2 regions of the Lysinibacillus sp. NPDC093210 genome follow, and region 2 is predicted to be linked to the other one. Evidence: a T-box and tRNA genes for the amino acid it is inferred to sense, from the RefSeq annotation. Region 2 holds a T-box; the other holds one or more tRNA genes.
The links. The T-box of region 2 lies ahead of argS (arginine--tRNA ligase). A T-box ahead of a tRNA ligase gene usually reads a tRNA of that ligase, here a tRNA-Arg.
Positions count from the first base shown of each region.

Region 1: it has a tRNA-Arg gene. The T-box ahead of argS (arginine--tRNA ligase) is inferred to sense a tRNA for this amino acid. The anticodon was not compared.

Region 1 covers NZ_JBIVOE010000001.1:893,088-901,027, reverse strand. Annotated here, with positions in the region: gene trhA (PAQR family membrane homeostasis protein TrhA) at 1-333, opposite strand, end outside; gene rph (ribonuclease PH) at 509-1,258, shown strand; gene ACIP9C_RS04520 (XTP/dITP diphosphatase) at 1,260-1,853, shown strand; gene ACIP9C_RS04515 (metallophosphoesterase) at 1,866-2,369, shown strand; gene ACIP9C_RS04510 (protein adenylyltransferase SelO) at 2,537-4,006, shown strand; gene ACIP9C_RS04505 (DUF2639 domain-containing protein) at 4,134-4,295, shown strand; gene ACIP9C_RS04500 (hypothetical protein) at 4,403-5,068, opposite strand; gene ACIP9C_RS04495 (SDR family NAD(P)-dependent oxidoreductase) at 5,151-5,897, opposite strand; tRNA gene ACIP9C_RS04490 (tRNA-Arg) at 6,124-6,197, shown strand; gene ACIP9C_RS04485 (lipid II flippase Amj family protein) at 7,007-7,822, opposite strand.
Region 2 covers NZ_JBIVOE010000005.1:21-7,960, reverse strand. Annotated here, with positions in the region: gene ACIP9C_RS13315 (TcaA NTF2-like domain-containing protein) at 6-1,109, opposite strand; gene ACIP9C_RS13310 (DUF6241 domain-containing protein) at 1,329-1,922, opposite strand; gene ACIP9C_RS13305 (hypothetical protein) at 2,156-2,413, opposite strand; gene ACIP9C_RS13300 (MFS transporter) at 2,672-3,853, opposite strand; gene argS (arginine--tRNA ligase) at 4,057-5,730, opposite strand; T-box leader at 5,776-5,992, opposite strand; gene ACIP9C_RS13290 (ABC-F family ATP-binding cassette domain-containing protein) at 6,230-7,834, shown strand.

The sequences.
Region 1 (7,940 bases), on a different contig from region 2:
GCTCAATCCAAGCTTTCCACCAACTGCTATTAAAGCAATCGGTGTATAAGTTCCAGCGATTAATAAGAAAATGGAGCTATGATCTAGTTTTTTTAAAAGCACCTTGTTTGTCGGCAGTGAGTGATACAAGGTGGATGCTATGTATAAACAAAACATCGATAAACCAAAAATAATGTAACTAATAAGCTCGGTGCTTGTACCAGTTGTTACAGCCTTATGCACTAATAGAAGGGTAGCAGGAACTGTCAAAAATGCACCTATTCCATGTGTTAGCGCATTCCAAAATTCTTCCTTTATGGTATAACTACTATGCCCAATTGTTGGTTGAGACATGACCATCACCTCTTTCTTTATTATATTACTATAACATGAGTGGGTTTTTCATTGTAGATGAAAATGTAATGCAATTTATATGATAAATATCATATATTGGGCGTAGTAAATCGTCGCACCAATGTAAAATATGATAAAATAAGGGCGCGAAAGATTTTAGGAGGCACGATTAATTATGACAAGATTTGATGGTAGAAATGCAGATGCATTGCGTCCTGTAAAAATGGATAGCGATTATTTATTACATCCAGAAGGCTCAGTATTGATCCAAGTTGGAAATACGAAAGTAATTTGTACGGCAACAGTTGAAGATAAAGTACCGGGTTTTTTACGCGGGCAAGGAAAAGGATGGATTACAGCTGAGTATTCTATGCTACCACGTGCCACAGCACAACGTACTCCACGTGAATCGTCACGCGGGAAAGTAAACGGACGTACAATGGAGATCCAACGTCTTATTGGGCGTGCATTGCGTGCTATCGTCGATTTAGAGGCTTTGGGTGAACGTACGGTATGGATTGACTGTGACGTGATTCAAGCAGATGGTGGGACACGTACTGCGTCAATTACAGGTGCATTTGTAGCGATGACACAGGCGATTGCTAAGCTGGCTGAAGATAAGCAATTAGAAAAATTCCCTGTTACAGACTTTTTAGCTGCTACAAGTGTTGGCATTGTTGAAGAACAAGGTGCCGTTTTAGACTTAAACTATGTTGAAGATGTAGATGCAGCTGTAGATATGAACATCGTTATGACTGGAGCAGGTCGTTTTGTAGAATTACAAGGCACTGGTGAAGAAGCAACCTTTTCACGTGAGGACTTAAATGATTTACTTGCATTAGGTGAAAAGGGAATCCGTGAGTTGATTGAGCTACAAAAACAAGCGCTTGGAGAAATCGCTCTTAAAGTAGGAGGAAACGACTAATATGAAACAAGTTGTAATTGCGACAAAAAACAAAGGCAAGGCAAAAGATTTTGAAGCATTATTTGCGCCACTTGGTTATGAAGTGGTGACGATGTTTGATGTTGCACCGAATATGGAAATAGAAGAAACAGGCACAACATTTGAAGAAAATGCTGTGTTAAAGGCAGAAGCTTTGGCGAAAGAACTTGCAACTATTGTCATTGCTGATGATAGTGGCTTAGCTGTAGATGCACTAAATGGTGAACCAGGTGTATATTCGGCACGTTATGCAGGTGATCACGATGACGAGGCAAATATGGTAAAGCTTTTGCACAATTTACAAGATGTTGAAGATGATAAGCGTACAGCTCGTTTTTGCTGCTGCATTGCCATTGCAGGTCCTGATTTTGAAACAACGACTGTATTCGGCACTTGTGAAGGTGTTATTGCACATGAAAAACGTGGTACAAATGGCTTTGGTTATGACCCAGTCTTCTTCGTACCAAGCTTAAATCGTATGATGGCTGAGTTAACACCAGAAGAAAAAGGTGCTATTTCTCACCGTGGAAATGCCATTCGCAAGCTAAAGGAACAATTGCCAAATCTTATTAAGTAAGAGGTGATTTCTATGCAAATATTAGTTATGAGTGATACACATGGAGATAGCGCTGTTATTGATAAAGTACGTAGCTTTTATCCTGATGTAGAAACGTTGATTCATTGTGGCGATAGTGAGCTTCCCTTCTCCCATGATGCACTCAATGATATGAAGAAAGTACGGGGGAATTGTGATATCGATAAAGCATTTCCAGATGAAGTCATTATGGAAGTGGGAGATGTTACCCTGTTTGTAACACATGGTCATTTATTTAATGTGAAAACATCCATTTTGTCATTGTCGTACCGTGCTAAGGAGGTCGATGCACAAATTGCCTGCTTCGGCCATTCTCATGTATTAGGTGCTGAAATAATTGATGATGTCCTATTTATAAATCCAGGAAGCTTATTAAAGCCAAGAGGTCGCAACGAAAAAAGCTTTGCAATTATAGATATTCAAGATGATTATTTTCAGGTCAATTTCTTAACAGATGACAATGATTGTATTTCAACGCATAAGTTTATTCGGAAATAAATCATAAGAAGTCATAAGGAATGACACTTATATAAAAACGCTTAAGATTCTGCTAAAAGAGAGTTTAAGCGTTTTTATATTTATGTATACAGTGTTGCTGGAAATTATATCCATGAATTAATTGCATTATAGTAGAAAAACTAAATGAAAAGAACAAGGGTGATTAAATGACAAAGGCAAACAACATAGGTTGGAATTTCGATAATAGCTACACTCGTCTACCAAGTTCATTCTATAGCCGTCTTCAATTGAATCGTGTACAATCACCAAAATTGGTGATTGTTAATGAGGCAGTTGCTAAGTCCCTTGGATTAGATTATCAAGCCCTCCAACGCGAAGACAGTATCGAAATACTTGCAGGTAATGAGGTGCCAAGTGATGCATGTCCGCTTGCACAGGCTTATGCAGGACATCAATTTGGGCATTTTAATATGTTAGGAGACGGTAGAGCACTGCTTCTCGGCGAACAAATCACACCAACGGGGGAGCGCTATGATATCGGGCTTAAAGGGTCAGGGCGAACACCGTATTCTCGAGGTGGTGACGGTCGCGCGGCACTCGGTCCTATGCTCCGCGAATACATTATTAGTGAAGCGATGTATGCACTGGGCATTCCGACTTCTCGTAGTTTAGCGGTGGTGACTACAGGAGAAACAATAATACGTGAAACTGAACTGCCTGGTGCCATTTTGACGCGTGTTGCAAGCAGTCATTTGCGTGTGGGGACATTTCAGTATGTGGCACAATGGGGGACGGATGAAGAGCTTCAAATTTTAGCTGATTATGCGATAGAACGCCATTTCCCAATGATTGATCAGACGCAACCTAATCGCTATTTGAGTCTGCTTCAGGAAGTCATGGAGAGACAGGCTAAACTCATTGCACAATGGCAGCTAGTTGGCTTTATTCACGGTGTTATGAACACTGATAATATGACCATTAGCGGTGAAACAATTGATTATGGTCCTTGTGCTTTTATGGATACTTACGATCCTGCTACAGTTTTTAGCTCAATCGATAGACAAGGTCGCTATGCATATGGAAACCAGCCGCCTATAGGAGGGTGGAATATTTCTCGTTTTGCTGAAACCCTGCTCCCACTTATTCATGAGAATGAAGAAGAGGCTGTAACACTAGCACAGGAGGTTATACAACAATATCCTCAGCTCTATTACACAAATTGGCTCAAAGGCATGCGAGCGAAATTAGGAATCTTTAACGAAGAAGAGCAAGATGCAGCACTAATAGAAAAACTGCTAGCATTAATGGAAAAAGACGGTGCTGATTTTACGAATACATTCCGTGCTTTAACTTTTAATCAATGTGAAGGAACTTCCCTATTTGACAGTACAGAGTTTAAAAAATGGAATGAACAATGGCAAGCCAGACGCGGTAGACAAGAGGAAACCGAAGAGGCATCACAACAATTAATGCGAAGTAACAATCCAACGATCATTCCTAGAAACCACAGAGTAGAAGAGGCATTAGAAGCTGCTGTTACACATGGCGATTATCGCGTAATGGACAAACTATTACAGGCACTTTCACAGCCATATGCCCATTTAGCTAATCAAGAAGTGTATACAACGCTACCAGCACCCACAAATTGTCCGTATCAAACGTTCTGTGGCACATAATCATAGATTTAAAACGAAGGAATTTCATAGCCTTCGTTTTTTTTATTGAAGTAAAAGGAAAGCAGTAACAGCACAAAACCTTTGAGCATACGTTATGTATGAATAACAGAAAAGGAGACTGTGCAACGTGCATCAATATTCTAAAGGTTGGTTTGTAAAGGAGCTACGTGCAAAGGGGATTTTAGTACATCCTCAATTAAAGAGCCATCTAGGGCTTTTTAAAGAATCTGAACTACGGAATTTATATTACCGCTATGTTGACAAGCAACCAATCGATACGGAGAAATGATAGGTTGGTTTAAATAAAAGAGAAACACTAGTTTATAGGAGAATAACGAAAAACCAGATTGATGGACAAAAGATATTGTCGATGAATCTGGTTTTTTATTTATGCGTTTAATAAAAGCGGTAGCAAAACTGCATAACAATTGCCATTGCAATCATATCCGACATCTCGAGCACCTCTGCTTCGATTTCATCGAAAACTTGCACATCTGCTTGATAGTCTTTTTGTATCATGGTAACAGCTTCTTTTTTCGTTAAAGCTAAATGGCTATAAAACATTTGCTGTACGGCTTCTTTACTCAAATAAGGATTAATCGTACTTAAAAATATAGCGATATCATCGGCATTACGATACCATTCTTTTTCTTTTGCCGCTGCTGTTGCCGCATCGCCTTTATTCGCTGCTGTAACGAGCTGCGCTGCAATAAGTAGATGCTCTTTAATAAGTTCGGCGTACCGATCAGCTATTTGATCTCCATAAAATGGACGAAGACAATTTCCTAAATCCGTCGCATTGCGTAAAAGGCGCGTTTGCACAAATGGTAAATCTGGCAAACCAAAGACAATGCTAATAATGGTCATCCTCGTCCAATTGACATGCTCCATCCACAACAGTCGATTCATAGCTAAATAATCAGATTCAGCTTTACTGATGCACTTTCTATTATCGAGCTGTGGTTGTAAAAAGTGCCGAATAGGCGCTGTATACTGGTTGTATGGAACAGTATAGATGGCGCTTAATGAATTGCTGTAATATTCATTTGAATACGGAAACAATGCACGTTCACTCCCTTAAAAATACATTCTATTGTAGAATACTCGACAATACCTTTGGGTGTTCATGAATATAGAGCGTGCATTATTCTTCATACATCATTTTCTTTGTCATACCTCCATCGACAGTAAGATTAATACCTGTAACAAATCGATTCGCTGGATTTGTTAAATACAGACATGCTTGTGCGATATCTTCTGGCATCCCAACACGCCCTGACAAATGTTGCGCATGATCGATTGAACGTAACTGTTCATAATCCTCCGTTTCAATCCAACCAGGCGATATACAATTGACCATAATCTGATCTGGCCCTAAAGAGCGTGCTAAAGCGTGTGTTAAAGCCACAATACCGCCCTTTGAAGCGGCATATGCTTCCGTATCTGGCTCAGACATAAAAGCCCGTGTAGAGGCTAAAGAAACAATCGAACCACCATTCTCATTCGTCCGCATTATTTTAGCCGCCTCTCGTGAACAGAATAAAACACTCGTTAAATTCGTTTGTAAAATATCATGCCATTGTGCAAACGTAATATCATAAGGTGACACAGGCTGAAACTTTCCAGCATTATTAATTAAAATTGAAATCGTCCCGAAATGTTGAACCGTTTGCTGCATCAAGGAAATAATATCTTGTTCCTTTGTAACATCTGTCTCTACGAATAATGCGGAATAACCTTGCCCATGCATTTCTTGCTCAAGTTGTTTACCGCACTCTACATTGACATCTGCAATGACAACCTTAGCACCACTTTTTGCATATGCCAGCACAACACCTTTACCAATTCCTTGTGCTCCACCAGTCACTACAACAACAGCGTTTTCAAACATATTCATTCCTCCATTTTTTGCTTTTTATTATTTTAGCAAAAATAGGGCAGTGTACTATATTGAAATGGCATAAAGAAACATCTAGATTCATACAATAAATAGGTATATAATATTTTCAAGGCAAACCTTGCCTTCATAGTAAAATTAATGTTGACATTATGTTATAAACGACATATAATAAATATTGTCTTTCCTAAGAGAAAATGAAATTAGGAATACACATCATGTCTCAGTAGCTCAGCAGGATAGAGCAACGGCCTTCTAAGCCGTCGGTCGGGGGTTCGAATCCCTCCTGGGACGTCTCAAGGTTCAGATAGAATAAGTTTGAACCAACTGAAAAGCGCTTCAAATCCTTTAATATCAAGGGTTTGAGGCGCTTTTCCTTTTTTTGAGAATACGTTAGAAAAGGATAGAAAATGAAAAGTTTCTACACATTTTCTACACAAGAAAACATATTACGAAGTCGCTTCGTGACTGTTATTGCACTAAACTGCAAAAAGGTTAAGTTTAACTATTCGCATACAATTAGACGAAGTCCTCGTTAAACCACTATTCTTGAATGCCATTCATCATTCTTATTGAAATACTTTGTAATTTAGAATGGAATATAAATAAATTGGATATGAATAAATGAAGGGCTTATCGTTATTGTGTTTTATGAAGATATAAAAATTTATTGCTACAGCTTCCGTGAGAAGACTTTATTTACACGTAGAGATATGCATTGAAGTAGTGGAGTAGACAGTCATTGTAGTGAATGTGCAGGTATTTGGTTTGAATGGCAAAATCGGGCATTGGAGCGGAAAATGGAAAAGTGGATCGACAATAACCAAAGAGTCGTAAATTAACTTATCAACCTTCAATTTTCTAGAACATCTAGACACAGGTTAAAAGTTCGGTGTGGCATTTTAATTAGGCAGTTTTCTTAAAGGTTGTTGCTAAACAAAACCTTGAGAGCAACAAAAACACAGAGTTAATCTACAAATGCTTAAATCTCTGTGTTTTTATATTTCGCAAACCGAATCTTAAACTAAAGCTCCTAATTACTTTAGGTACATTACTTCTCAATCCAAGCCTTTATCATAAAATTGGTTAACTTCGAGGTGTGATTAAGTAATGAACTTCGCAAACCAAGCAACATAATGTGCCCCAGTTTTAAATAAAATCTGAGCCAAAATGGTTCCTAAAAATCTTGACGTCATCATCATTACAGAAGCTCTTTTTAAATCTAGATAGCTTCCGCGCTTATTAATAACATCATCAGCAAGAATTGAAATTTTAGGGTCAATGAATATGATTAAAAGAATCGTCGCCACTCCATTGATTAATCCAGAAGCCATAACAGCAGTAGCTTTTAATTCGGGTACTAATAAGCCTGCATATAAAGATGATAAAACTCCAATCGTATAAATCGCAGTAATTAGAATGTTGATCACAAATAATTTGACAGGAATATCTCGCAACCCAATTCCTTTTAAATAAGTCAAACTTGGCTTACGAATATGTTTAATCCCACGTCTTAAATATTCAATAGTAACCCCTTTTTTTAATAAAGCTGGTATAGACCCTCTTTCCTCAGCTAAATGAATGATCCCTCTTGAAAAGATTGCTACGAAGGTTGGAAGAAATAATATCCCTATTAGTGTACCTATTGATGCTGCTCCAATAATAGCTCGATATTGACTTTCTACAAAGGCTAACGCATTGTCATCAGGTGCTGTATCCACTAAACTCCCTGTAAACGGTTGTTGCATCATATTAGCTAGCCTAGAAACCATTACCATAACATTGAAAAGTGATAATGCTGAAGCTAGTAACTTTACACGCGCTCCTGATAAACGTACTGCATAAGCAAGTGTTTCGATTGAATGAATGATTAGAACAAATAAAGCAATTATTATCAATTTGTCTGTTATTAATTCCACTTTCTATACCTACCCTCGAATTTCCAATTATTTCACATTTAGGCATTTGAAGTTTAAAATAGTTCCGAAAGCTGCTCTTTGTTTAACTAATCGATTAAAAACGTTTTCTTTTTGGAAT
Region 2 (7,940 bases):
ATTTCTCACTCCTCTGCAGTAAGACGAATTAACTTATACTCGCCCTGATCATTTTTAAAAATTTCATATGTCATAATGGAATTGGCCAGTGCCTCCTGCCCCGCAGAATTGGTCAGCACATATTCCGTTTTGGCACGCACAACAATATTTTGCCCAACTTTCTCTATACGTTTAATTGTCGTATTAGAAAAATGAATTTTTGCTTGCTTAGATGCATAATAGGCAACCATGTCTTTAAGCGTGCTCTGTAAATCCTCTGCTCCAGTGACAGTATTCATTACACTTGCATCATTAATCGCAACAGCTGCTTTTAGATGCTCATGGAAGGTGTCAATAAATATTTTTACCTCGTCCTCATTATAAGCAAAAACATCCTTACCATATTTCTCGATAGCTTGTTGCACTGCTTCTTTGTCACCTTTTTCACTATACGTGTATAGATTTTTTGATTGAGACAAACGATCTTTTGCCTTCATGCCGTCTGTAATCCATTCATCAAGTAATTTTACTATATCCTGCAGTGGCAATATGTATGGTTGTGAAACACCTTGTTGCTGCCGATTAAAATAAATGCCCACGATTTGACCTTTCTCAGCCTCCATCACCGGGCTACCTGGTGGTAAGGCTACCTCTCCATCTATATAATAAGCAGCTACTTTGTCATTATATTTTTTGATTGTGTGTGGTAAGCCATCGACATACACAGCTAGGTTATCCAAATTCCCATTATAAACTGTTGGAACGTTGACCGAAGCGTTATATTTCACTTGTAGCACGGCTATATTATAGGCTGTCGACATATAGCGTACTTCAGCTTCTACAAGCTTATCGTTACTAAATTGCACAAGCGCTGTAGGCTTTGATGATACGAGTGCTCCATTCGTTACAATATAAAGCATCTTTGGCTCTTTTTTCACTATAATGCCTGCACCAATTCCGTTCTCACCTACAACCTTCACCTCTGGAACAAGCTTTTCCTCCTGCTTCTCCACAGGTTTTTCCGATTTCACCTCAGCCTTATCCTTATTAAACATTTCTGCAACGGACTGATCACCACAGCCAGTTAATAGGAAGGTTGCCGCTCCAACGATTAGCATTTTGTTTCGCATACATTCACCAGTACTTTCTTTCTCATCTTCTTTCCTATTCTATCATAAACAAGGATTTCGTTCGTTTCAAGTTTACATAATATTATTATTGATTCATTTTCTTCAGAACAAACGCTTTATATCAAAAAAAGAGAATAATCCTATAATTTATTAATAGTAATAACTAACTGATTTTTTCACTCCTTTTCCTTATACTACATAAAAAAAGAAAAACAGAAATTAATTCTGTTTTTCTAGTGGAATACCAAAAACTCGGAATATGTAGTCTTGCTCTTGTTCTTTTGAAGCAATGCCAGTGGCGATACCACCTTGTTTAGTCCCTTGAATAAACCACATGGCATTATGGTCTAGATCTACCGTTGAAAAGTCACCATGATTCCAACGATTTAATATCTCTAAATATTTATCACTATGTTGGAATCTATCTTTATTTTCCTCTACCATTTGCAGCAATGTGACAATTCTTTCGGGGGTAATCCTAATGGATGATTCTTTCTCATCAGCAATTATCTTTTGATGTGACATTTGTTGAATAACTTCTTGCACTAGGTTATCAATAAAGGGGTCATCTCCACTTTTCCATTCATCAAGCATTTGGGAATATGTAGGGTTCTCCCAACCAAAATTGATATCCACTGTTGATACAAACTCTTCCTCATCATCTACGTTTGAAATTGATTGACTGTTTTCTAATTGAATCGCGGCACTTTTAGAAACTTCGTTTTCATAGTTCTTTTTCATAATCAAAAAAGTACCACTTATACTCAGGAACGCCGTTAAAACAACGATAGCTAAAACATGAATCAACTTCATTTTTTGCCACCTTTCTTTATTAATTAATAATTACCCCAAAATTATCATATCGTCTCCTAATTTTCAACACAAAACAGAAGTCTCCGCCTAAACGAGAGACTCCTATTCCTTGTTAAAACAATAAATTTACGATTACCGCACAAACATATGTGAGGCTGATGATTTGAGTTTTCTAGTATAGTTGCTATTAGCATAAAATTCGGCTGTAACCAACATAACTTTTCCTATATATCCTACGTTGCTAAATATAAAATTTTTTTCGTTGCTGTTGAATTTGCCCAGTAACCACCATTTTGGGTTGACACATCTAACCAAACATCAGAGTTGTCCGCTTCACGTTGTAACTTAAATTTAACGTATCCTTGGAACGGCCATGTCTCACCTGTTACGCCTTCTAATGTCACATAAACATTTTTACTGTCCTTAGTCACGCAAGTATAAATAATTGGTTCACTTGCTCCTGTTATGACATAACCTTTACTACATCTCATCTTTTATTCCTCCAATATTATTTTTTTAATTGCTAGAGTTAGCTAACCTTCTAACGCTATCTAAAGGACAATTTTGATTCGATTTAACAACCTTTTTTTAAATATAATTTCATACTTATATATTTTTACTAAACTTAAAATCAACAAAAGGCAGTAACGATAAAGGTTAAATCCTTCTCGTTACTGCCTTTTCAATTAACATGTAGTGAATTCAAAAAAAAAGACATGCCATATCATTCATGCATGCCTATCATATATTTATTTTTTCTTTAATAGGAGAGTAGTACCAATAATACCGAGCATTAATGCCAAAAAGATCGTATAGGTGAATGAATGATTGCCCGTTAAATCATAGCAATACCCAATTAGCGTTGGTATAACAGCGCTCATCATAAATCCGCCAGATAATACCATTGATGACCAGCTATTGGCCTCTTCATTATTACGTGCTTCATCCAATGGTAATAATAATCCGATTGGAAACAATCCACTGAGCACTATCCCAATAATTAGGACAGCCACCCATAACATGAATCCTGTTCCTATCCATAATAGTACAAAACCGATGACCCCCATAATGCCTAATGATAGAAGCCAATAAATGCGACTTGACCATTTTTCCATTAGCAACGGTACAACAATATTCCCTATCATTTGTACGATAGATAAAAAAGTTAGCATGGAACTAGCAGCAACAAGTGAGAACCCTTTATCTTGTAGCATGGGCGTTAGCCACGACATCATCGAGAAAAATAACGATGTTTGTAAACCAAAATAAAGTAAAATCGTCCATGCACGACCGTTTTTCCACGGATTACGTGATGCTTCCTTTGTAAGATTTTCCCCTTGCATAGTAGGTCTATCTTGTTTGTTTTGGATAACAAGCAACCAAATTATAAGAGCGAATACTGCAAGCACTGCCCAGCTACCAAGTGCAACTGTCCAGTTGTTATGAAAGCCATTATAAAATGATACCGTTAATGCCGCACTTAATGTTGCACCTGTCCCAATACCAAAAGAATACACCCCAACTATTGTCGTAAAACGGCTTGGGAATTTTTCTTTAATAAACGCATTTAACATCGGACCGATAATGGCAATTGCAAAACCTGCTACAAAACTTGTCACGACTAGCAATGCATAGCTTTCTTTTATCAATCGTAATCCATTAGCTAAAAAAAGCAGTGCTAATAGCAGTGCAATAGCAGACTTCGTACCAAGACGTCTTTGTAACGGCACAGCCAGTGGTGCAAACAGTCCCATACAGAACACTGGAATAGATGTCAGTAAACTCATTTGTGTATTGGATACTTGTAGCGACTCCATTAACACATTAAACAAGGGGCCAATCCCTGTCACAGCGGGTCGCATATTGAGGGCAACGAAAAATATACTGACAACTGCGAATACGATTGCAGTTGTCCATTGTTTATTATTCATGCGATTAATACCTTTCTTCACGCCAATTTCATTCGTTCTCTTTCAACCTACACTTGATTAACTTCCGTCGTTGTCAGACATCTGATTTCTTATATTCTTTTTACCATTTTTTCTGCATATCGTCAATATTTCGGTAAATTACTTATAAAATTGCTCAGTTCAAGAAAATACCGTTGTGCATTATATAGATAATACAAACAACATTACATATTTTTTGGAGCACTAATGCCTAAAAGTACTAATGATTCTTCTAGCATGATTGCTACACAATGACATAAAGTTAAACGAGAACTTTGTAAATCATCATTCGATAAAATCTTATTATTAGCATAATATTTATTAAAGGCGCGCGCTAATTGTAATGCAGATTTAGCAACTAATGACGGATCAGCTTGTTCATATGCATTTGTAACAACGCGAGGAAATTGTTCTAGCAATAGAATGACTGGCCATGCCTGCACACCTAATGGTTGATAAGTCATTTCCCCCAGTTGAACATCAGCTTTTTCTAAAATGGAGAAAATACGGGCATATGTGTATTGAATATACGGACCTGTCTCACCTTCAAAATGCAGCATCTGCTCAATAGAAAAATCAATATCATGTAAGCGATAATTTTTTAAATCATTGAAAATAACTGCACCGACACCCACTTGCTTAGCAACCTGTTCTTTATTTTGTAAATTTGGATTTTTCATTTGAATATTTTGTTTTGCCGTCTCTATAGCTTCAGTCAAAACGTCATTGAGTAAAACAACCTTTCCTTTACGCGTTGACATTTTTTTGCCCTCTTTTAAGATCATCCCAAAAGCTACATGACTTAAATCTTTTGCCCATTCATAACCCATTTTCTCCACCACATTAAATAACTGTTTGAAATGCAGCGTTTGTTCATGTCCAACAATATAGAATATTTTTTCAGGATGATACTGTTGTATACGATAAAAGACAGCTGCTAAATCACGTGTTGCATATAGTGTCGCGCCGTCTGTTTTTGTAATGATACACGGAGGCATTTCCTCTAATTCCACAACATAAGCACCCTCTGATAATGTCAGCAACCCTTTTGCTTGTAATTCTTTTACCACATTTTGCATTTTATCATTATAGAAAGCTTCGCCATCGTAAGCATCAAAATCAATACCAAGAAGCTGATAAAGTGTCGTGAATTCTTCCAATGAAACTTCTCTAAACCATTGCCAAAGCTTAAGTGCCTCGTCATCCTTATCCTCTAACGATTTAAATGCAGCTCGCGCTTGCTCAATTAGAGTGGGGTCTTTTTCCGCTTCTTCATGAAACTTCACATAGATTTTCAATAATTCTTTAATAGGTGCAGCTTTAATTGTCTGTTGATTTCCCCAATGTCTATAAGCAACAATTAGTTTTCCAAACTGTGTTCCCCAGTCCCCCAAATGATTAATACGAATGGCATTATAGCCATTTTTCTCAGCGATATTGGCGAGTGCATTACCAATGACAGTTGAGCGCAGATGTCCCATTGAAAAAGGCTTCGCAATATTAGGAGAAGAAAAATCGAAAACAACGTTGCCTTTATTTATTGGGCTCGCTCCATATAATTTTTGTTCTTTCATTATTTTGCTTAGTATTTGTTGTGTAATGACATGTTGATTTAAAAATAAATTGACATATCCGCCGACTATTTCAATCGACTGAATCAATTCACACGTTAAATTTTTTTGAATTTCAGTGGCAATTTGTTGAGGAGATTTTCCGAGCTTTTTAGCCAGTTTAAAACATGGTAATGAAAAATCACCAAGGTCTACATGTTTAGGTTTTTCAAGCAATTTTTCAATCTCTTCTACTTTCACTTGATGATTGCACGCTATAGCAATACTCTTCGCAATTTGTGAATTCATTTGTCCCTTTCCCCCTTTTAAAAAATAAAAAAAGCCCTCGTCTCAATAAGAGACGAGAGCATACATTCCCGTGGTACCACTCTAGTTGCCATTATTATGACCACTTTCTATTGATAACGAGGTGACTCCCCGATATTCTCTACTGACATTTCGAGAAACTTCTCCAAAGTGCGTTTCATTCATACGATCTGCATTAGGCTCACACCATCCCTAATTCGCTTAGCAGCACAAAATGAATTACTTTCTTTTTCACAGAATTTAGCAACTTCTGATTTTGGAATATTCTATATTATCCAATCTTGAAAGTCAACTTTAACATTATTTTTTCTTTTAAAATAAATATTTGTATCTTTATTCATTGATAAGCAACGACTTGTACTATCGATTGCTCTATTAGATACAGAGTTATTATCGGTAAACGTTGATGTCATAATGTTTATAGACTATGGAACATATTTCATGATATACTAGAGCCATTGTGAAAAAAGGAGGAACTTGCATGATTCAAGTAAGTAATGTAGGTCTTCGCTATGGCGATCGTAAACTATTTGAAGACGTAAATATAAAATTCACACCGGGGAATTGCTACGGTTTAATCGGGGCTAACGGTGCAGGAAAATCAACATTCCTAAAAATTCTTTCTGGTGAAATCGAAGCACAAGAAGGAAATGTATCAATGGGTAAGGACGAACGCTTATCTGTCCTTAAACAAAATCACTTCGAGTACGACGAGCATACAGTGCTTGATACAGTTATTATGGGTAACAAACGCCTATATGATGTGAAAAATGAAAAAGATGCTATTTATGCAAAAGAAGATTTCTCTGATGAGGATGGCATGCGTGCTGCTGAATTAGAAGGTGAATTTGCAGAGCTAAACGGTTGGGAAGCTGAATCAGAAGCAGCAACATTATTAAACGGTTTAGGTATCTCAGATGATCTTCACTATATGTTAATGGGTGATCTTGAAGGTTCTGACAAAGTTAAAGTATTATTAGCACAAGCATTATTCGGTCAACCAGATGTATTATTACTAGATGAGCCTACCAACCACCTTGACTTAAAAGCGATTCAATGGTTAGAAGAATTCCTAATTAACTTTGAAAATACAGTTATCGTCGTATCCCATGACCGTCACTTCTTAAACAAAGTATGTACACATATCGCGGATCTTGATTTCTCAAAAATTCAATTATATGTGGGTAACTATGATTTCTGGTATGAATCTTCTCAATTAGCACAAAAAATGGCGCAAGACCAAAATTCTAAAAAAGAAGAAAAAATTAAAGAATTACAAGCGTTTATCGCTCGTTTCTCTGCCAATGCGTCAAAGTCAAAACAAGCAACATCACGTAAAAAAATGTTGGATAAAATCGAGCTTGATGACATTAGACCTTCTAGCCGTAAATATCCATTCATCAACTTCCAAATCGGCCGCGAAATCGGTAATGATGTATTAACAGTTGATGGTCTTACAGCAAGTCAAGACGGTCAAACGTTATTTAAAGATATTCGTTTTTCAATGAATAAAGACGATAAAATCGTTTTACTTGGTAGCCCTATGGCTAAAACAGCTCTTCTTGATATCTTAATGGAAGATAAAGAAGCTGATGCTGGTACATTTAAATGGGGTGTTACAACATCTCAAAGCTATTTCGAAAACGATCATGATAAATACTTTGAAGGTTCAGAAAAATCATTAGTAGAATGGCTTCGTCAATATTCACCTGACGATGAAACAGAAAGCTTCCTACGAGGCTTCTTAGGTCGTATGTTATTCTCTGGTGAAGAAGTGAAAAAATCCCCTTCTGTATTATCAGGAGGAGAGAAAGTACGTTGCATGCTTTCAAAAATGATGCTGGCAACAGCCAATGTTATTTTACTAGATGAACCAACAAACCACCTTGACCTTGAATCAATCCAAGCGCTAAATGAAGGCTTAATCCGCTTCAAAGGTGCCATGATTTTCACATCTCATGACCATCAGTTCATTCAAACGATTGCAAACCGTGTCATTGAAATCCGTGAAGATGGTTCAATTTTAGATAAACAATTAACATATGATGAGTTTTTAGAGTGGAAAGATAGCCAAGGCTTAAACTAATCCATTCCAAAATAAAACCTCCCCCACTCGCTGAAGTGACCCCTAAAAGTTAGACACGGTTATTTCATTTAGGCAGCTTGGGTAAACTGAGTTCGGTATTGTACCG